4 regions of the Neotabrizicola shimadae genome follow, and region 1 is predicted to be linked to each of the others. Evidence: riboswitches for the same ligand, from Rfam matches in the RefSeq annotation. Region 1 holds a riboswitch; each other region holds the start of a gene.

Region 1 (5,245 bases):
ATCGACCTGCCAACCCGTGGCGAGATCCTGAAACTGGCCGAGGTGCGGGGCGGTCCCTGCGTTTCGATCTATGTGGCCACCACCCCCCTGACCGAACATGCCCAGCAGGACCGGATCGAACTGAAGAACCTGATGCGCGATGCCCTGGGTCAGTTGGAGGCGGCAGACACGCCCAAGCGCACGCTGGCGCGGATCGAAGAAGCGGTGGCCGGAGTGATCGCCGACGATGACTTCTGGGCCTATCAGGCCAACAGCCTGGCGCTGTTCGTCACGCCCGAGACGCTGACCAGCTTCCGGCTGGCGAACAAGCTGCAAAGCATGGTCGAGGTTTCGGACCGCTTCCATATAAAGCCGCTGTTGCGCGCGGTGGCTTTCCCCCATGAAGCCTTTGTGCTGGCGATCAGCATGGGGGGGGTGCGCCTGGTCGAGGTGTCGGCCGATCTGCCGCCGCATCCGGTGGCGGTACCGGGCCTGCCAAAGGACATGGCCGACGCGCTTGGCCGGCGCAGCCACGGCGAGCGCACCGGCGCCGGCACGGGCGGCGAGAGCCAGAGCGAACATGCGCTGCTGACGCGGTTCTCGCGCGCAGTGGACCAGGCCCTGCGTCCGGTGCTGACGGGCAGCGAGCGCCCGCTGATCGTGGCGGCGGCCGAACCCTTGGCCTCGATCTTCCGCGCGACCTCCAGCTATCCGCTGGTGGCGGGCGAGGTGATTGCCGGATCTGCCGACCACAGACCGGATCATGAGCTTTCCGCCGCGGCACGCAGCATCCTGGACGGGCTGCACGCGGCCGAGCTTGCGCGGCTGGCCGCCCTGTATGCGGACCGCGCCGGCGAGGGGCGGGCCACGACGGATATTGCGGCGGCAGCGCGGGCGGCGACCTTTGGCGCCATCGACACGCTGATCGTGGACATGGACCAGGTGGTGCCGGGCACGGTGGATGCCGATGGTGTGGTGACCTTTGCCGCCGCGGCAGGCGCGGGCAATTACGGCGTGGTGGACGAAATCGCCAGCCGGGCGCTGAAATCCGGTGCGCGGGTCATCGCGGCGCGGGCCGGCGACGTGCCGGGCGGCGGGTCTTTGGCCGCGATCCTGCGCTATGCGATCTGAAACCGGTCGCCGGGCGGGGCGAGGGCCTCAGCCCGGCGGACCGCTCGGCCGGGTGAGGATGAACACCGCCACCGCCGCGACGATGGCGAGATGCACCCCCACCAGCAGGGGCGACAGCCCCATCAGCCAGCCGATCACGACAGAGGCCGACATCATGCCGACCGAAAGCGCCTTGGCCCAGGGGGCAATGGCGCCGTAATCCTGCCAGTTCAGGATGATCGGCCCGAATTGCGGATGCGCCAGAAGCCAGGCATGCAGCCGCTCGGACGATCGCGAAAAGGCCAGCGCCGCCAGAATGATGAAGGGCGCGGTCGGCATGATGGGCAGAAACAGCCCGATCACGCCAAGCGCCAGGGCAAGACAGCCCAGAACAAACCAGAGGGTGCGCAACGTCGTGCTCCTGCCCGATGGGGCCTCTTGCAATTTCCGATATATTTTGTCAACTAAAGCTGTCCAGCCCTGAGCCAGACTGAACCCTGCTTGGCGAAAGGCGCAAGACATGTCTCCCGATTTCCTTCTGTCCCTCGATTCCCTGGCGCGTCTGATCGGCTTCGGACTTCCGCCCGGCCTGCGCGCGCTGTTCGGCGCGGTGGAACCGCCCCCGCCCTCGGATCGTGCGCGGGAGGCACGGGCATGAAGGCGGATACGGTTGGGCAAGAGGCCGCAGACGGGCTGTTGCCGGTGCTGCGTGAACTGTGCCGCGGCGCGGGGGCGGACGGTAGCCTGCCGCTGACGCCGCGCGCACTTCATGCTGCGCGTGAGGCCTGGGGCGCGGCGGCGCTGCTGCGTCTGTCGGGCATCGCGCGGGTTCTGGGCGAGGTGCGGCTGTCGCGGCGGGCGGTGTTTCACTATTCCAACCCCGATTGCCCCTGCTGCCGCCACAAGCTCACGCCGAACGAGCGCGCTTTCCTGTCGCTGGTACGCGCCGGCATCGCCGGCCAGAAGACGGCCGCGACCGGCGCGGCGCTGATCCTGACCGAGGGCGGGCCGGTGGAGCCCGCGCGCAACGCGGCTCTGGCGCTGCGCGGGGTCTGGAGCGCGGGGCCGGTCTGAGGCCGGAGACCCGGACTCAGAACTCCACGCCCGGTTGGGCCTTGATGCCCGACCGGAAGGGGTGCTTCACCAGCGTCATCTCTGTGACCAGATCGGCCGCTTCGACCAGCGCCTCGGGCGCGCCGCGCCCGGTGAGCACGACATGGGTGAGCGGCGGCTTTTCGGCGGCGAGGAAGGCCAGCACCTCGGCGGTGTCGAGATAGCCGTAGCGTAGCGCGATGTTGATCTCGTCCAGCAGCACGAGGCGGATGGACGGATCGCGGATCAGCTCTTTCGCCTTGTCCCAGCCGCGCGCGGCGGCGGCGATGTCACGGGTCTTGTCCTGGGTTTCCCAGGTGAAGCCCTCGCCCATGGCGTGAAACTGGCAGAGATCGCCGAAATGGGTGGTCAGAAGGCGGCGCTCGCCGGTGTCCCAGGCGCCCTTGATGAACTGCACCACGGCACAGGGCATCTGATGCGCGATGCAGCGCAGGATCATGCCGAAGCCGGACGAGGACTTGCCCTTGCCGGTGCCGGTATGGACGATGACCAGCCCCTTCTCGCCCGACTTGGTGGCCATGATCTTGTCGCGCGCGGCCTTCTTCTTGGCCATCTTGGTGGCGTGGCGGGCAAGCTCGGCCTCGGTCGCCTCGGGGCCGGGGGCGGCTTCGGTGTCGGGCTCTTCACTCATTGCGGCGTTCCTTGTCCTTGACTCCGGCGTCCCCCGTGGCAAGAGGGGGCGGTGCTGGTTCCTGTCCTAGGGCAGGCGAAGAGGGAATGCGACAGGGAAGCGACGCTTCCTGAAGCGCAGCCGCCCCCGCGACCGTGACCGGAGAGGCCCCGTTGCCACTGGCAGTTTGCCGGGAAGGTGGGGGCCGGGGGGTGTTGCCCCGCTCCGCAAGCCGGGAGACCTGCCAGCGCGAAGGAGTTGAACCGGCGGACGGGGTGTTCCGCGGCGGGACGGCCGGTTGCGCCGCGCTGCCTATCCCCGTTTCGCCGAAGGAGTGGATATGGCGGTCCTGTCCGTCTGCATCACCTGCAAGGCCGGCACAGCTGTGGCCGAGGGCGAGCCCTGCCCCGGCGCGCGGCTGCATGCGGCGCTTCAGCCGGGCGTGCCGGGCGTGCGCGTGGTGGCGGTGGAGTGTCTGTCGGTCTGCGACCAGGGCTGTTCGGTGGCCCTGTCCGGTGCGGGACGCTGGACCTATGTCTATGGCCGGATGAGCGAGGCCGATGCGCCCGCCATCCTGGAGGGCGCCGCGAAATATGCAGGATCGGCCGATGGGCTGGTGCCCTGGCGGGAGCGGCCCGAGATTTTCCGCAAGCGGGTGGTCGCCCGCGTTCCCCCCATTTCGCAGGAGGCCGCCGAATGAGCGATCTGTCCAAGACCCCCGTCACCGTGATCACCGGCTTCCTGGGCAGCGGCAAGACCACGCTGATCCGCCACCTGATGCAGAACCCGCAAGGGCGGCGGCTGGCGGTGCTGGTGAACGAGTTCGGCACGGTGGGGGTGGATGGCGACATCCTGAAATCCTGCGCCGACGAGAACTGCCCGGAGGAGAACATCGTGGAACTGGCCAACGGATGCATCTGCTGCACCGTGGCCGAGGATTTCATCCCGACGATGGAGGCGCTGCTGGCGCGGCCCAACCGGCCCGATCACATCCTGATCGAGACCTCGGGCCTGGCGCTGCCCAAGCCCTTGCTGAAGGCCTTCGACTGGCCGGCGATCCGGTCGCGCATCACGGTGGACGGCGTGGTGACGCTGGCCGATGCCGAGGCGGTGGCGGCGGGGCGGTTCGCGCCGGACGAAGCGGCGGTGGCGGCGCAGGCGGAGGCTGACCCCGGCGTGGACCACGAGACGCCCTTGAGCGAGGTGTTCGAGGACCAACTGGCCTGCGCCGACCTGGTTCTGCTGACCAAGGCGGATCTGGCGGGCGAAACGGGGCTGGCCGCGGCGCGGGCGGTGATCGAGGCCGAGGCGCCGCGCAAGCTGCCGATCCTGCATGTGACCGACGGCGCGGTGGACCCGCGCGTGCTTCTGGGGCTGAACGCGGCGGCCGAGGATGACTTGGCCGCGCGGCCCTCGCACCATGACGGCATGGACGACCACGAGCACGACGATTTCAACTCGGTGGTGGTGGAGTTGCCCGAGGTGGCCGACCCGGAGCTGCTGGCCGAAGCCGTGCGGCGGCTGGCGCGCGAACTGAACATCCTGCGGGTGAAGGGCCATGTCGCGGTGGCGGGCAAGCCGATGCGGCTTCTGGTGCAAGCGGTGGGCGAACGGGTGCGGCACCAGTACGACCGGCCCTGGGGCGCCAGCCCCCGCCTGTCGCAGCTGGTGGTGATCGCCGAGCGCGCCGACATTGACGAGGCCGCGATCCGGGCGGTGCTGGGGGCCTGATGCACGTCGTCTTCCGGGAAAGCCACGGGCTGGAAGGGACGGAAACGCCCTTCGATCTGGGTCAGGATCCCGCTGACCTGGTGGCCTTGAGCTTTTCCGACAGCGACCTTGGCGCGCTGGCCGCCGGCTGGCACCGCGCCAAGGCCAGCGCGCCGCTGCCCACCTTGCGGCTGGCGAACCTTGTCGCCCTGAAGCACCCCCTGTCGGTCGATACCTGGGCAGACCGCACGCTTCCCGGCGTGAAGGGCGTCATGGTGCGGGTGATCGGGGGCGAGCCCTACTGGGCCTATGGCCTGGCCACGCTGGCCGATCTGGCCCGCAAGCGGGGCTTTGCGCTGGCCGTTCTGCCGGCCGATGGCCGCCCGGATGCGCGGCTGGACGAATTGTCCACCCTGCCGGTCTCGACCCTGCGGCGGCTTTCGGCGCTGATGGAAGCGGGCGGCGCGGTCGCTGCGCAGGCGGCGCTGGCGCAGATGGCGCTGGCGGCGGGGCTCTATGCCGGGCCGGTGATGGGGGCGAAGTCGGTGCCCGATTTCGGCCTCTACGACCCGGCGGCGGGGGTTGTGACCGCGTTTCCCGAAGGCCCGCTCGCACTCGTCTCCTTCTACCGCAGCTACCTGACCGCCGGCGATACCGCGCCGGTCGATGCGCTGATCGAGGGACTGCGCCAACGCGGGATGGCTGCGATCGGCCTCTTCGCAA
Region 2 (5,245 bases), 830 kb from region 1:
AGATGCCTGCGGCACGGGGCCTCCTGCCTTGGGGGCAATCCGCTGGCCGAAACGGCTAATGCGGCAAACCGCAGTCGCAGTCGTCCTCATCCTCGGGCAGGTCGATCACCATAAGCAGCCGCGTCTCACCTGTTCCCGCGATGGGCGGCGAGCGGTGGAGGAGGCCGCATTCCTCGCCCGGCCAGAGCGTGCCGCGAAAGATCGCGGCATCGCCGGCGGCCAGAGTCTGCACCTGCGTGACCTCTGCCTGCCCGGTGGCCGGGCCGAACTCGGTGCCATGGCCACGATAGCTGCACAAGAGCCGCGCCACCACCCGGTCGCAGTGAAACCTGTGGCAGGCATTGTTCCGGATCACGTCCAGCCGGACCTGCACCCTGGGCGTGGCCATGATCGTGCCGAACCGAAGGGCCAGCGCCGCGGCATCGGTGGCAAGCAGGCCCCGCTCCGGGGACGGCGCAAGGCCCAGCCGGTCGCAAGCGGCATGAACTGCCGCCGCGACATCTGTCACGGACATCGCCTGACGCAGACACGGCAGGCGCTCGGGCGAGAGGCTATCGACCCAGGCAGCAAGACCCGGGTCGCGCGATCTGCGCCAGATCGCCGCCGCAATACCCGGATCGTGAATGCGCCCAAGGCCCTCTGCCTTGTCCGAGGCGGCCACCCAGACGGCACGCGGAAGCGGTTTGCGGACCACCCGGATCATGCGGCTTTCGCACCCCATTGCGGGAAGGGGTCAGGCAGGTTGCGCCAAGCTTGCGGGGTGAAGTCGCAACTTGTCATCAAAGCCCCATTCAGCGCGGCGCAGATCGCCTCACGATCCAAGCCCGCCCCGATGAACACGATCTCTTGCCGCCGATCGCCCCAGGGTTCGGCCCATTTCGAGGCAATTTCGGCTTGCGCGTCGGGGTGCTTGGGCAGCCGCTCGGCCGGAACGCTGGCCCACCAGCGCCCCAGGGGCGTGACCGAGGACATCGCACCCGCCAGGCTGAACTCGGCCACCCAGTCGGGCCTGGTGGCGATCCAGAAATGCCCCTTTGCGCGGATCACACCCGGCAGCGGGCCGTTCAGGACGGCATGGATCTTCGCCGGGTGGAAGGGCTCGCGGGCGTAGTAGACGAAAGAGGAAATGCCATACTCCTCGGTTTCCGGCGTGTGATTGGCAAAACCGTACAGCTCCTTGGCCCACATCGGGTGGGTATGCGCCTCGTCAAAGTCGAAGAGCCCGGTGTCGAAGATGTCGTCCGGATTCACGCGGGAATGGCTGGTCTCGATCACGCGCGCGTCGGGGTTCAGGGCGCGAACGATCTTGCGGGCGGCATCGACCTGCGCAGGCGTGGCGTCCGCGACCTTGTTCAGCACGATGACATCGGCGAATTCCATCTGCTCGGTCAGCAGGTTCACGAGGCTGCGGTTGTCCTGATCACCAAGGCTTTCGCCCCGGTCGGCCAGGAAATCGTGGCTGGAGAAGTCTTTGAGCAGGTTCACCGCATCCACGACCGTCACCATCGTATCAAGTCGCGCAACATCGGAGAGACTGACACCCCTTTCGTCACGGAAGTCGAAGGTCGCCGCTACCGGTAAAGGCTCGGCGATCCCTGTGCTTTCAATCAGGAGGTAGTCAAAGCGACCTTCGGAGGCCAGCCGCCGCACCTCGGTCAGAAGGTCGTCGCGCAGAGTGCAGCAAATGCAGCCGTTGGTCATTTCGACCAGTTTTTCTTCAGACCGGCTCAGCTCTGCCCCTTCGCGCACCAGGTCGGCGTCGATGTTCACCTCGGACATGTCGTTGACGATCACGGCGACCCGGCGTCCGTCGCGGTTGTTCAACACGTGGTTCAATAGGGTTGTCTTCCCGGCCCCGAGAAAGCCGGACAGGACGGTGACGGGAAGGCGGGGATCTTGCTGGCTGGAGGGCATGGTTCGTTCTGTTATGTTATACTATAACCTTTGATCTAGCGCGAATCAAAAGAGGGTGCAATGTCGTTCGGCGGTTTTGTCCGGTCGGAACAGGACTTGATCCGGCCTGTCGACGACTGCATGTTCGCGACTGATGGTTCCCGGCCAAACCACGCGCGGCCGGGTGAAAAGGGAATACGGTGTGGTGTAGGCATCAGCCGCCAAATCCGTGACTGCCCCCGCAACTGTAAGCGGCGAGCGACCCCCGATGCCACTGGCCATACGTGTTTGGACACGAAGGCTGGGAAGGTGGGGCAAGCCCAGACCCGTGAGTCAGGAGACCTGCCATCGACGTCAGCAACCACCGGGCGGGGTGCCCCGGAAGGAGACTTCGATGGACGATCAACCGCGGCGGCCGGTGAGCGCACCTGCCTATTCCGTGGCGCAATCCGCGCCGCATCAGATTCTGGTCTGCAAGGCCTGCAAGCACAAGAGCAGCAGTTGCGCGCCGGGCTTTGCCCTTCTGAAGAAGCTGCGAGCGGCCATCGCGGCGGCGGGCCTTGGTGACGAATTCGAGGTGTCGGGCACCGCCTGTCTTGCAGGCTGCGTGCCCGAACACGGCGGGCCCTGTGTCGTCGGCTGGCGGGCCAATGCCAAGGCGACCTGGCTCTTCGGCGACATCGACCCGGCCCAGCCGATTGACGATCTGGTCGAGTTCTCGCGCCTTTACGCAGCGTTGGAGGACGGCTGGATGTCTGGACGTGATTGCCCCCGCGGCTTTGCGACAACACGCTGGCGCGGATTCCCGCGGCGATGATCGTCACTCGCGAAGGGGCGATCCAGTGAACGCGGTTGAGCTTTCCGGCGTCGCCTGGGGCCCGAAAGGGCGGCCCGACATCCTTGCCGACATCAGCTTTGCCGTGCCACAGGGTCAGATCATGGCGATCTGCGGGGCGAACGGGGCCGGGAAATCCTCGCTTCTGCGGCTGATCTATCGCCACCAGGCGCCGCGCCGGGGCACCGTGCGGCTGATGGGCAAGGATATCTGGCTGATGGGCGCACCCGAGGCTGCGCGCCAGCTTGCCGCCGTGCTGCAGGAACAACCCACCGATTTCGCGCTGACCGCCCGGCAGATCGTGGCGCTTGGCCGCCTTCCGCATCGGCGAGGTTGGGGCGCGGGTCTGTCCACGCCCGGAGGCGAGGACGCCGCGATCATCGAGGCCGCCCTTTTGCGGATGGGCCTGGCCGGCATGGCCGGCCGCGCTTTCGGCACGCTGTCGGGCGGGGAACGCCAACGGGTCATGGTTGCCCGTGCGCTGGCCCAACAGCCGCGCGTGATCGTGCTGGACGAGCCGACGAACCATCTGGATATCCGCCACCAGCTGGAGCTTCTGGCGCTGCTGAAGGGTCTTGGCCTGACCGTCATTGCCACTTTGCATGACCTGACCCTGGCCGCCGAATTTGCCGAGCGCATGCTGATCCTGCGTGAAGGCCGCATCCTGGCCGACGGCCCACCCGAAATGGCCCTGACCGAGGCGACGCTCGCCCAGGCCTTCAACGTGCGTGCGCGCATCGACCGCACCGGCGATGCCCCGCGCTTTTCCTTCCACCTCTGATCCAAAGGACCCCAAGATGATCCGTCTTTCGCTTGCCGCCTTCCTTCTGTCTGCCTCCTCGGCGCTTGCCTACCCTGTCACCGTGAAAAGCTGCGCCCGCGAGGTGACTTTCGACGCTGCCCCCACCCGCGCCATCTCGAACGACGTGAACCTGACCGAGATGATGCTGGTCCTGGGCCTACGCGACCAGATGGTTGGCTATACCGGCATCTCCGGCTGGAAGACGCTGGACGAGGAAATGCGCGCGGGCGTGGCCGAACTGCCGGAACTGTCGGCCAAGTATCCGACCAAGGAAGTGCTGGCCGGCGCCGAGCCGGACTTCTTCTTCGCCGGCTGGAACTACGGCATGAAGGTCGGTGGCGAGGTCACGCCCGAGACGCTGGAACCCTTGGGCATCAAGACCTACGAGCTGACCGAAAGCTGCATCCACATCGGCCCGAAGGCCAGGTCCAGCATGGATGACATGTACAACGACATCCTGAACCTGGGGACCATCTTCGGGGTCGAGGCCAAGGCGCAGGATCTGGTCGCAGGCTGGAAGGCGCGGCTTGAGGAAGTGACGTCGGGCGTGGACCGTAGCGCTCCCTTGCGCGTCTTCGTCTATGACAGCGGCGAAGAGGCGCCCTTCACCGCCGGCGCCTATGCCATGCCGACCGCGCTGATCGAAGCGGCGGGCGGGGTCAACATCATGTCCGACCTGGAAAAAAGCTGGGCCGAGATCGGCTGGGAACCGGTGGTGGAGCGCAACCCCGAGGTCGTGGTCATCGTGAACTACGGCGATGTCACGGCCGAGCAGAAGATTGCCTTCATGAAAGAGAACCCGGCCTTCGCCAATATCGACGCGGTGAAGAACGACCGCTTCGTCGTTCTGGAATATGTCGAGGCGACGCCAGGCCCCCGCAACATCAAGGCGGTGGAAAAGCTGGTCGCGGGCTTCTGGGGGCAATAGGCCATGGTTGACGCCGCCGCCCCCGCATCGCTAACCCGCAAGATCGGTACCGGCACCGGCATCGCCCTTGCGGCGGCCGCGGTGCTGCTCATATCGGCCGTCGTTGCGGTGTCAGTGGGGGCGGTGGCCATTCCCTTGAGCACGGTCTGGGGCGTCGCCCTGGACCGCATCCTGCCGGGCGTGGTCACCCCGGACTGGAACGCCGGTCGTGCCAACATCGTCTGGGAGATCCGCTTTCCCCGGGTGGTGCTGGCGGGGCTGGTCGGGGCGGGGCTTGGCCTTGTCGGGGCGGCGCTGCAATCGGTGACTCGCAACCCGCTGGCGGACCCGCATCTGTTGGGCATCTCGTCCGGCGGGGCCTTTGGTGCGGTTGCGGCGCTGATGCACACCGGACTGTTCCTTGGCCTTCTGACCGTGCCGCTGATGGCCTTTGGCGGGGCGCTCGTCGCGACCGTCATGGTGCTGGGCGTGGCCCAACTGGCCGGGGCCAGCAGCGCCGACCGGCTGGTTCTGGCGGGGGTCGCAGTCAGCTTTGTCATCATGGCCTGCGCCAACATCCTGATCTTCCTCGGCGATCCGCGTGCCACGCATACCGTCGTGTTCTGGATGCTGGGCGGGCTTGGCCTTGCGCAATGGAACCACCTGATCTGGCCGGTGGCGGTGCTCGTCCCCTGCGGCCTCTGGCTTTGGGCGCAGGCCGGGCGGCTGAACGCCATGAGCCTGGGCGACGAGACCGCCGCCAGTCTCGGGGTCGAGGTCGGCCGCTTCCGCCTGACCGTCTTTGTCG
Region 3 (5,245 bases), on a different replicon from region 1:
GCCTTGACGTCGGCGGCCGGATCCACCGACTGGATCGCCCTCGTCACACTGTTGGCGCAACCGCCACAGGTCATGTTCTCGATATGGAACTGCATGAGTGCCTCCTTCAGGGTTTTGCCTCATGCGTCATCAGATAGGGCTTCCCACGGTTGTAAGGTCAAGCCCACAAAGCCGTGATGACGAATCTCAGGTTGCCCCTTGACCTTACCATAATGGGAAGCCGTATCTCATACGGCGGAGGCATCCCTGAAAGGAATTCCGTGATGAACATGCTCGCAAAGCAATCGTCTCGAATTGATACCGATCTTATGACGATCGACGTCGACGGGATGACTTGCGCGTCCTGCGTCGCACATGTCGAACGGGCTTTGAAAGCTGTGCCGGGGGTGACGACGGCATCAGTTAACCTTGCCACCGAGCGAGCCGAGGTTACGGGCGTGGCGCTCGATCGCGGTGCGTTGGTGAGGGCCGTCGAAGATGCGGGCTACGATGTGCCAGCAAAGCCCATCGATCTCGCTATCGAAGGCATGACCTGTGCCTCTTGCGTGGCGAGGGTCGAACGGGCGTTGGCATCAGTGCCGGGGGTAGCGTCTGCCACCGTCAATCTGGCTACCGAGCGGGCAACAGTGCGAGGATCGGCCGATGTGGCGGCGCTGACCCGAGCGGTAGCAGACGCGGGATATGACGCCCGCCCCGCAGCCCCAGCTATGGCTGCGCATGATGGCGCGACAGCGAAAAAGGCCGCAGAAGAAGCGTTGCTGAAGCGAGATGTTGTAATCGCTGCCGCCCTTTCGTTACCGGTCTTCGTTCTGGAAATGGGGTCGCACCTGTTCATGTCGGTCCACATGGCCGTAATGAACACGATCGGGATGCAGAACAGTTGGTATTTGCAGTTCGCCCTGACCTCGGCAGTCCTCTTCGGCCCCGGCTTGCGCTTTTTCCGCAAGGGCCTGCCTGCGCTTGCCCGCCTCACCCCCGACATGAACAGCCTGGTCGCCGTCGGCACCTCGGCCGCCTACGGCTATTCGCTGGTCGCCACCTTCGCTCCAGGGCTCCTGCCTGCCGGGACAACATATGTCTACTACGAGGCGGCGGCGGTGATCGTCACGCTGATCCTGCTCGGTCGCTACCTCGAAGCGCGCGCCAAAGGACGCACGTCCGAGGCGATCAAGCGGCTGGTCGGCCTACAGGCCAAGACAGCCCGGGTGATCCGCAGCGGCGGGGTGGTCGAGGTGCCTGTTTCCGAGGTGCGCCCGGGAGATGTCGTCGAGGTCCGTCCCGGTGAGCGGGTGCCAGTCGATGGCGAGGTAATGACTGGCGCAAGCTGGATCGACGAGAGCATGATTTCGGGCGAGCCGCTGCCGGTGGAGAAGACCGCTGGGAATGGGGTAACCGGCGGGACTGTAAACCAGACAGGTGCCTTCACGTTCCGCGCCACCGCGGTGGGCGAGGCGACGATGCTCGCTCAAATCATTCGCATGGTCGAGGCGGCACAGGGCGGCAAGCTGCCGATCCAGGCACTCGTCGACAAGGTCACGATGTGGTTCGTCCCGGTAGTGATGGCGCTTGCAGCACTGACCTTTGCCGTTTGGCTGATCTTCGGCCCCGACCCCGCGTTGACCTTCGGTCTTGTCAATGCCGTAGCCGTGCTGATCATCGCTTGCCCCTGCGCCATGGGCCTCGCCACGCCGACCTCGATCATGGTGGGCACCGGGCGCGGGGCCGAAATGGGGGTGCTGTTCCGCAAGGGCGAGGCGCTCCAGTCTCTTCAGGGAGTGAAGGTCGTGGCACTCGACAAGACCGGCACGCTAACCGAGGGCAGGCCGAGCCTCACCGACCTCGATCTTGCACCAGGTTTCGATCGCGCCGCCGTTCTGTCACTCTTGGCAGCCGTCGAAGCGAAGTCCGAGCACCCGATCGCCCGCGCCATCGTAAAGGCCGCAGAAGACGAAGGTTTGTCCCTGCCCGCCGTCACAGCCTTCGACTCCGTTACCGGCTTCGGCGTCACTGCACAGGCGGGCGGGCAGCGGATCGAGATCGGCGCTGATCGCTACATGGCCCGACTGGGGATTGACGTATCGCCCTTTGGGAATACTGCCGCTCGATTGGGAGACGAAGGCAAGTCGCCGCTCTATGCCGCCATCGACGGCAAACTCGCTGCCATCCTTGCTGTCGCGGACCCGATCAAGGAGACCACGCCAACGGCAATCCGCGCCCTGCACACTATGGGGCTGAAAGTTGCGATGATCACTGGCGACAACGCCCGCACCGCAGGCGCCATCGCCCGCCAACTCGGCATCGACGAGATCGTGGCCGAAGTGCTGCCGGACGGCAAGGTCGCCGCAGTCAAGCGACTGAAGGCGTTGGGACAGCTCGCCTATGTCGGCGACGGCATCAATGATGCCCCGGCCCTGGCCGAGGCTGACGTTGGCCTTGCTGTCGGAACGGGGACCGACGTAGCAATCGAGGCGGCGGACGTCGTGCTCATGACCGGTCGCCTGACGGCGGTATCGGACGCCATCGCGCTGTCCAAGGCCGTGATGCGCAACATCCGGCAGAACCTCTTCTGGGCCTTTGCCTATAACGCTGCCTTGATCCCTGTTGCCGCGGGCGTGCTGTGGCCGAGCTTCGGCGTTCTTCTGTCACCGATCTTCGCTGCCGCCGCGATGGCCTTGTCGTCGGTCTTTGTTCTTGGAAACGCCCTCCGGCTGCGGCGGTTCCAGGCCGCAGTTGTGCATTGAAGGAGGCATGATCATGAACATTGGTGAAGCGGCAAAGGCCTCGGGCGTGTCGGCCAAAATGATCCGCTACTACGAATCTATTCGCCTTATTCCCACCGCAGGGCGGACCGGATCAGGCTACCGCGTCTACTCTCCGACTGAAGTGCAGATGCTGCGGTTCATTCGTCGGTCCCGCGACCTTGGCTTTTCGGTCGAGAAGATCGAAGAGCTTCTGGCACTCTGGCGCGACCGGACCCGTCAAAGCGCGGATGTGAAACGCCTTGCGACGGACCAGATCGACGGCCTCGAACGGAAGGTGCGCGAGATGCAGGCCATGATCGACACACTGCGCCACCTAGCCGACGCATGCTGCGGCGATCACCGGCCCGACTGCCCAATCCTGGCTGACCTCGGGCACGGGGTGGAGCATGGATCTGATTGCACGACACAGCAGAGCGGCAAAGCAGTACCGGTGCAGCATTTTCACTCCCGGTAGTCAGTTGACTTCGCGGGGGTTCGGCGCAAAGCTCTCACTGTTTGGTGTTCAAGGGGCGCAGAGTCCTGGAACTCAATCGGGAATGAGGAAGGGCGGACCCAATTGCGGCGCCCAAGGCCTCAGCCGCCCCCGCGACTGTATGCGGTAGCGGTCCTTCATCGTGCCACTGGGCCAATGCCCGGGAAGGCGAAGGACTGTGTTAATCCGCGAGCCAGGAGACCGGCCAAGCGATGGCGCAACCCTAATCCCGTCGGGTGTGACGGGCGGAGAACCTTCATGTCCACCAGAATCCTGTCCGCCACAGCGGAGCAATCGAAGAGCCAGTTCGGACCAATCCTGACCAGCGCGCTTATTGGCGCAGTGCTGATCTTTGCCGCTGGTTTTGCTTCGCCTGACGCATTGCACGCTGCAACGCATGACACACGTCATGCGACCGGTTTTCCCTGCCACTGACGTTTCTGGATAATCGACATGACAAAGACCTTGCTGTCCGGCGGGGTAATCGCGGGTGCCATCGCGGGCCTCGTGGCTGCCGTTTTTCAGTTCTTTCTCATCCAACCCCTGATCGTCGAGGCTGAACGGTATGAGACGGGCGAACTCGTTCTGATCGGGATCGAGAGCAACAAGCCCGACCCTGCACCTAACCCGCTAGAAACGCCCGGCCATGATGCGCAGGGCGCGGAAAATACGGACAACTTGCTTGTGCGCAATGGCTTGACGGTCCTGACCCTGATCCTCACCTGGGCGGGCTTTGGCCTGCTGGCCGGAGCCGGCCTGACCGCGTTCCGGGCTCTGCCCGGCGGCGGGAGGATCCCGGCCACAGCCCTCGGCCTTATCGGCTTTGCCGTCCTGTCCCTTGCGCCTGCAATCGACCTTCCGCCCGAACTGCCCGGAATGGAGGCAGCGGAACTGGCGGACCGGCAACTCTGGTGGGTTGCGACTGTCGCGATGACGGCTGCCGGCATTTTCTTTGCTGCGGGGTTGCGGTCCTGGCCCGGGCGGCTCGCGGGCCTTGCCCTGATCCTGGCACCCCACCTTTTCGGAGCGCCCTTGCCACCCGTTTCTGCCCCGGCAGTGCCGCCCGACCTTGCGGCGCTCTATGCGGCGCGCGTGCTAAGCGTGAACCTGATCGGTTGGCTGGTGCTGGCCATCGCACTCTTGTGGCTTTTGCCAGAAGCAGGCGCGAAGGCCGATGCTGACGGTTTGACGGAGCCGGGGTGAGAGAAGGCAACCTAGGCTGCGCGTGCACACCACATGCGAAATCTTCCCTGCCCGGTCACTTCTCGGATCAAACCTCGCGCCTGCATCCAGGCCATGTTCCGCTGAACGGCCGCGCGACTGGCGCCGGTGATTGCCTCGGCCATTGGGGCGGAGACAAGGGGCCATTCGGTCAGAACTGCGCGCAAGGCTGGGGGCGTTTTGCCCGAGAGCGTGACCATCTCGGTTTCGGACCGCGCTGACCAAGCCTCGATGTCGTCAAGGTGCCGCATCGCGGTCCGGCTTGCTGTCTCCATCCCGTCGAGCCATCGCACCAGTCGGTCAGCAGCAGTGCCACCGGCGCGCAGCCCGCCTGCCCCGCCCATGGCGAGAGGGGCAAATATCGCTCCCCTGCCCTCTCCGGTCGCAATCCGCGCGGCCGTGACAGCCGCTTCCATCCGGTCTCCGTGCTGCCCGAGACCCGCCAAACTCCAAATGTGAAAGCCCATGCAGGCACGGCTGATCGGGTGCAGGTCGGCAGCTTGCGCCATCAGGTCCAGCCAACCGCCCGCGCGATCCGCAAAGGGCTCCGCCTCATCCGCCAAGTTCTCGGGGTCACGGCGATCCACAAAAGTGGCCAGGTCCACCTCCGGCCCTGGCCCTCCCGTCAGGCGCCGCACCGCCCACCCGACCCGTGCCAGGGCGACACTGTCGTCCTGCACGCCAGACAGGCGCAGGGCGATCCAGAGCGCCAGTCGATCCGGCCCGATGCGGTCGCCTACGAACCAGCTTAGGTCGGCCGCTTCGATCAGGGCGAGCCTGTGGCGCCAAC
Region 4 (5,245 bases), 1.1 Mb from region 1:
GAACAGGTAGGCCAGTTCCGGATTCTTCGACTGCGAGCTGACCATCCCCGTCAGCGAGAACCACAGCACCGACCGGCTGACGATCTTGCCGTCGATCTCGTTGCCGGGCGGCAGCATGGACCCGATCTTGCCCGTGACGGTCGATCCGGTATTGCCCGGATTGTCCAGGAACTTCGGCAGGTTCGAGAAGGCGCAGGTCATCGCCGCGCCGCCGGCGGCGAAGTTGCCGTACTGTTCCGGCCAGCCCCAGGAAATCGCATCAGGCGAATGGTGGGCCAGCGAGTCGATATAGGCCTGGGTCGCCTTGATGCCCTGCTCGGACGAGATCAGCGGGTTCGCGTCGTTGTCGAACAGGTACTGGTTCGGCGAGGCGAGCGAGGTGTAAAGCTGGTACCAGTTGGTATAGCCCCAGCCCTGGTTGCGCAGGTCGGTCGAGCCGAACAGGCCCTTGTCCGGACGCTGGAAGAAGGCCGCGATGTCGTTGAACTGCGCCCAGGTGCGCGGCACGGCCAGGTCATAGCCATACTGGCTCTTGAACGCCGATTGCTCGGCCGGGTCGTTGAACAGGTCGGTCCGATACACCCAGGTCTGGAAGTCGCCGTCCAGCGACACGCCATAGGTCGAACCGCGATACATGTTCATCAGCGACACGCCTTGCGCGCCGTTCACATAGCCGCGGACCGGATCATCCCATTCCGGTTTGTATTCGGCGACATAGTCGTCCAGCTTGGCGATGCCGCCGGATTCCACCAGGTCGCCCAACCGGTTCCAGTCGGTCGAGTAGATGTCGAAGCCGCCCGCGCTGGTCGAGATGTCCTGCATGGTCTTGGTGAATTCCTGCCCGTTGGGCAGGCCCACGATTTCCAGCGTGATGCCGGTCTCGCGCTCCCACAGTTCCTTGACGCTGGGCGCGCCGGCCGGGAAGGGCTGGGTCAGCTGGCCGATGGACCCGTCCGACAGGCCGAGGACGATCTTGTCGGGCGCCGTGCCTGCCGCCTTCATCGCCTTGGCCGCCTCGACGGCGCGGCCTTCCGGCGTGTCCGGTCCGTATTGATAGCGTTCGGCCCCGGCAAAGCCGGTCGGCCCGCCGATCATGCCCGGCGCCAGCTCCTGCGCCCAGGCCTGCCCGATCCAGCGCGGCGCGATCAAGGCGCCGGCACCGACAATTCCCCATCGCGCGCCGGTTCCTAGGAACCCGCGCCGCGTCAAGCGACGTCCGATCATGAGATCCTCCCTCAAGCCCTCTCCCGGAGCCCGTGGCGGGTTTGTGCGGCGACTCGGCGGCAAGTGTCAATCAATTTGTTATATGCTAAACATCATTTTGATGCTCTATTCTTGAAGGAAAGATGCCGCAGTTGCGAGATTCTCGAGGCCCTCATGCACGTTTCGTCGATGATTGCCGCAATGACATCAAGAAGCTGCATGATTTGCGACTGCAGAAAGGATCAGGCGATCCATAGCGCGAGGCCAACCGGCCACCAGATGACGCGAATCGCCAGCGCAATGATGTCTTTTAAATCAGTGTGTCCCGGCGCGGCCCCCGTCACCCTGTTGACCCGCCCTCGCCCTGGCCCTAGCTGCTGGTCGGGAACATCCGGAAGACCGTCATGCTGCGCGCCACACTGACCGACATCGCCCGCGAGGCCGGGGTTTCCCCTGCCACTGTCGACCGCGTCCTGAACGACCGGCCCGGCGTCAAGGAACACACGCGACAGCACGTCCTGTCCGTTGCACAGCGGCTTGGCTATGTCGCCGTCAGCGCGCCCTCGACGCCAGCGGTCCGGCTGGCCTTCCTGCTGCCCCAGGGCACCAATTCCTTCATCCGGATGCTTCAGGCACAGATCGAGACCCAGGCCGCGGCGCTGGACGGCGTGGAAACCCTGGTCGAGACCATCGAAGGTTTCGATCCCGCGGCCCTTTCAGAAAGGCTGGCGCGGATGAAGGGCGCCGTCGACGGCCTCGGCGTCATCGCGCTGGACCATCCCGTCGTGCGCGAGGCGCTGCGCGGGCTGGCGGCCTCGGGCGTCAGGATCGTCACCCTCTGCTCCGATATCCAGAACGTGCCCCGCGCGGCCTATATCGGCACCGACAACCGGCAGGCGGGCCGCCTCGCTGGCTATCTGATGGGCCGCTTCCTCGGCACGGGCAGCCAGGGCAAGGTGGCGCTCTTCGCAGGCTCCCTGTCCTACCGCGGGCATCAGGAGCGCGAGATGGGCTTCCGCCAGATCCTGCACGAGGAATTCCCCGGCCTGCAGATCGTGGAACTGCGCGAGATGCTGGACGACCGCGAGAATTCCTGGCGCGAGGCGATGGCGCTGTTCGACCGCCACCCCGACCTTGCCGCGATCTACAATGTCGGCGGCGGCTCTTACGGCATCGGCCGGGCGATGAAGGATCGCGGGCTTGCGCAGCGCGTCGTGCTCATCGGCCACGAGGCGACCGAGGGCAACAAGGCGCTGCTGCTGGACGGCACGATGGACGCGGTGATCGACCAGAACGCCCGTGTCGAGGCGCGCGAGGCGCTGGCCACGCTGATCGCCGGTGTGCGCGGGTTGCCCTACACCCCGGTCCAGCCGCGCCAGCACGTCATCTTCCGCGAGAACCTGCCCGACGAGTGACCCAAGCCACGGCCGCAAGGGCGATTGCGCCCGTGCGGGCTCGGCGGTATCTGGGGTTGGTCTGGTGCCCGGCCTGCGAGGGTCGGGATAATCGGGAATGCGGTGAAACTCCGCAACGTGCCCAACGCTGTAAGGTGGACGGGGCCGCAGATGCCACTGACCTCGGTCGGGAAGGCGCGGCGCCGGAGGAAACCGAGTCAGAAGACCGGCCAGACGAAACCGGGGCGCAGGCTGGCCGACCTGTACCCCGTTTCGACGACAGGGGAACCGATTGTCCAGTCCTGCCCAACCCGCCTCTGCCGCGCTGGTCGCGGCCCCCCCCTTTCCAGAGGCCGACCGCGCCGCGGTCTACCGTGCCATCCACAGCCGCCGCGACGTGCGCAGCCAGTTCACCCCGCGTCCGGTGGACGATGCCACCCTGCTGCGGCTTCTGGATGCCGCCCACCATGCGCCCTCGGTTGGCTTCATGCAGCCGTGGAACTTCATCGTCATCCGCGACAACGGCGTGAAGGGCCGGGTTCAGGCCGCCTTCGCCGAGGCCAATGCCGAGGCCGCCACGCTCTTTCCGGCCGAACGCCGGCCGCTCTATTCGGCGCTGAAGCTGGAAGGCATCACCGCCGCGCCGGTCAACCTCTGCGTCACCTGCGACCGCAGCCGGGGCGGCCCGGTCATCCTGGGCCGCACCCATGCCCCCGAGATGGACCTCTATTCCACCGTCTGCGCGGTACAGAACCTCTGGCTCGCGGCACGGGCCGAAGGTATCGGTGTCGGCTGGGTCAGCATCTTCCGCGAGGGGGCGCTCAAACGGATCCTCAATCTGCCCGATCAGGTCGTGCCTGTCGCCTATCTGTGCCTTGGCCATGTCGACGAGCTTCATGCCGAGCCCGAACTGCAGGCGCGCGGCTGGCGCAGCCGCCTGCCGCTGGAAGACCTGGTGTTCCATGACGGCTGGGGCCAGCGTGACGGCTGATCCCCTGCCCCCCGGCGCCCGCGTCGCCCTGCCCTGCCATTTCGGCGAATGGCTCCAGGGCCGCATCGGCCCTGCCGGGCCGGTCGGCCTTGTCACGCTGTTGCCCGCGGTCACCGGCCTGGCGGGCCAGCGCCGGGCCGGTGCGCTGGCGGCCTGCCGGTTCGGCCAGGGCGCGGGGCTCATCCCCCTGCCCCGCCTGCGCCGCTTCCTGAACGATCTGGGCCTGCCGCCCAAGGGGCGCTACCTGCTGAAACCGCGCTTCGTGCCAGGGTCGGGCACCGGCATGTCCACCGCCTCGCTTCTGGCCGTGGCACGCCTTGCAGGATACGCCGGCCCGCGCGGCTGCCTTGTGCGCGCCTGCCTTCGCGCCGAAGGCGCCAGCGACCCGCTGATGCTGGACCACCCCGACCGCCATCTCTGGGCCTCGCGGCAGGGCGAGGTGCTGATGGGCCTGCCGCCGCCGCCGAGGGCCGAGCTTCTTGTCGGCTTCTGGGGTCCGCCCGAAAGGACGCGGGCCGAAGACTGCGACTACGCCGACATCTCCGACCTGGTTTCGGACTGGTCCAATGCGCCCGGCCTTGCCGGCTGCGCCGCGCTCGCCAGCGAAAGCGCGCGTCGCTGCCAGGCCCGGCGCGGACCCGCCTCCGACCCGACCGCCGACCTCGCCCGCGCCCTGGGTGCCCTGGGCTTTGCACGGTCCCATTCCGGTCCGGCCAGGGCGCTGATCTTCGCGCCTGGCAGCGTGCCGCCTGAAGGTCCGCAAATCCTTCGCGCCGCCGGCTACACCGGCGTCGAGCGTCTTGCGACGGCCACCTGACCCGGCCTCCGGGCCGGGACGCCCTGCCTGGTCAGCGACATTCCTGCAGTTGAACCTCGTAGCGCGCAGACCGCGCGCCCACCCGGTTCGCCACGTCCACAAGCCAGGGCTTGTTGTTGTAGCTGCCATTGGCAAAGCCCGTGCGGCCCTCGTGATAGGCCAGGTATTGCGACCGCGCATCCGTCTTCGAGATGCCCAGCCGTTCGGCCGAACCATCCATGTACCAGCCCATGAAATCGGTGGCATCGCGAATGTTGTCGCGCTTGGCGCCGCGGCCGCCTTCCTCGTCCTGATACTCTTCCCAGGTGCCGTCCAGCGCCTGGGCATAGCCATAGGCCGAAGACTGGCGCCCCATCGGGATGATGCCCAGCGCATAGCGGTGCGGCGTGCGGGCGTTGCCCACGAAACTCGACTCCTGGTAGATTGTCGCCATCTGCACATGGACGGGCACGCCCCACTTGCGCTCGGTGGCTTCCATCGCCCGCAGGTACTGCGGTCGCTCGCGCGCGATGGCGCAGGCATCCTCGACATTGCGCGGCGCCGAAAAGTTGCCGCCTCCACAGGAGGCAAGGAACAGCAACAACATCGACGCGCGGAGAGTTCTGCTCATCTGCCCCTCGCGTTCTCTTTTTTGCGCAGTCTAGGTGAAGTGCCGCCGGGGGGAAACCCGTCAAGAGACGCCGCAGCGATCAGATTCCCGCGAGGATGCATGTCTGCCACGGCCGATCGAAGGGCCCGGCCAGCGAACCTGTTGATCCGGATTGTTTCCTTGGCCCCTTCGCGCCAAGAATGGACTCTTTTTGACCAAACGCGTAATAATGATCATGGGGGTACAGATGC

What was found. Region 1 has a riboswitch for cobalamin ahead of JO391_RS08160 (DUF1636 family protein). Riboswitches for the same ligand answer to the same signal wherever they lie in the genome.
Region 2: linked by a shared signal. The riboswitch ahead of JO391_RS21525 (DUF1636 family protein) and the one ahead of JO391_RS08160 (DUF1636 family protein) in region 1 are both predicted to bind cobalamin.
Region 3: linked by a shared signal. The riboswitch ahead of JO391_RS21030 (CbtB domain-containing protein) and the one ahead of JO391_RS08160 (DUF1636 family protein) in region 1 are both predicted to bind cobalamin.
Region 4: linked by a shared signal. The riboswitch ahead of bluB (5,6-dimethylbenzimidazole synthase) and the one ahead of JO391_RS08160 (DUF1636 family protein) in region 1 are both predicted to bind cobalamin.

Annotation. Positions count from the first base shown of each region.
Region 1 is NZ_CP069370.1:1,690,866-1,696,110, forward strand. Features, by position in the region: gene JO391_RS08135 (baeRF11 domain-containing protein) at 1-1,110, shown strand, start outside; gene JO391_RS08140 (YbaN family protein) at 1,138-1,500, opposite strand; gene JO391_RS08145 (hypothetical protein) at 1,610-1,747, shown strand; gene JO391_RS08150 (hypothetical protein) at 1,744-2,163, shown strand; gene cobO (cob(I)yrinic acid a,c-diamide adenosyltransferase) at 2,180-2,833, opposite strand; cobalamin riboswitch at 2,872-3,075, shown strand; gene JO391_RS08160 (DUF1636 family protein) at 3,153-3,512, shown strand; gene cobW (cobalamin biosynthesis protein CobW) at 3,509-4,543, shown strand; gene cobN (cobaltochelatase subunit CobN) at 4,543-5,245, shown strand, end outside.
Region 2 is NZ_CP069370.1:2,518,262-2,523,506, reverse strand. Features, by position in the region: gene JO391_RS12230 (DUF1826 domain-containing protein) at 56-703, opposite strand; gene JO391_RS12225 (GTP-binding protein) at 700-1,914, opposite strand; cobalamin riboswitch at 2,032-2,257, shown strand; gene JO391_RS21525 (DUF1636 family protein) at 2,288-2,710, shown strand; gene JO391_RS12220 (ABC transporter ATP-binding protein) at 2,736-3,509, shown strand; gene JO391_RS12215 (ABC transporter substrate-binding protein) at 3,526-4,458, shown strand; gene JO391_RS12210 (FecCD family ABC transporter permease) at 4,462-5,245, shown strand, end outside.
Region 3 is NZ_CP069372.1:38,657-43,901, reverse strand. Features, by position in the region: gene JO391_RS21045 (heavy-metal-associated domain-containing protein) at 1-95, opposite strand, end outside; gene JO391_RS21040 (heavy metal translocating P-type ATPase) at 270-2,741, shown strand; gene cueR (Cu(I)-responsive transcriptional regulator) at 2,755-3,216, shown strand; cobalamin riboswitch at 3,242-3,458, shown strand; gene JO391_RS21030 (CbtB domain-containing protein) at 3,493-3,669, shown strand; gene JO391_RS21025 (CbtA family protein) at 3,688-4,437, shown strand; gene JO391_RS21020 (hypothetical protein) at 4,449-5,245, opposite strand, start outside.
Region 4 is NZ_CP069370.1:2,791,019-2,796,263, forward strand. Features, by position in the region: gene JO391_RS13640 (extracellular solute-binding protein) at 1-1,224, opposite strand, end outside; gene JO391_RS13645 (LacI family DNA-binding transcriptional regulator) at 1,608-2,618, shown strand; cobalamin riboswitch at 2,664-2,846, shown strand; gene bluB (5,6-dimethylbenzimidazole synthase) at 2,890-3,588, shown strand; gene JO391_RS13655 (propanediol utilization protein) at 3,578-4,405, shown strand; gene JO391_RS13660 (transglycosylase SLT domain-containing protein) at 4,437-5,015, opposite strand; gene hspQ (heat shock protein HspQ) at 5,242-5,245, shown strand, end outside.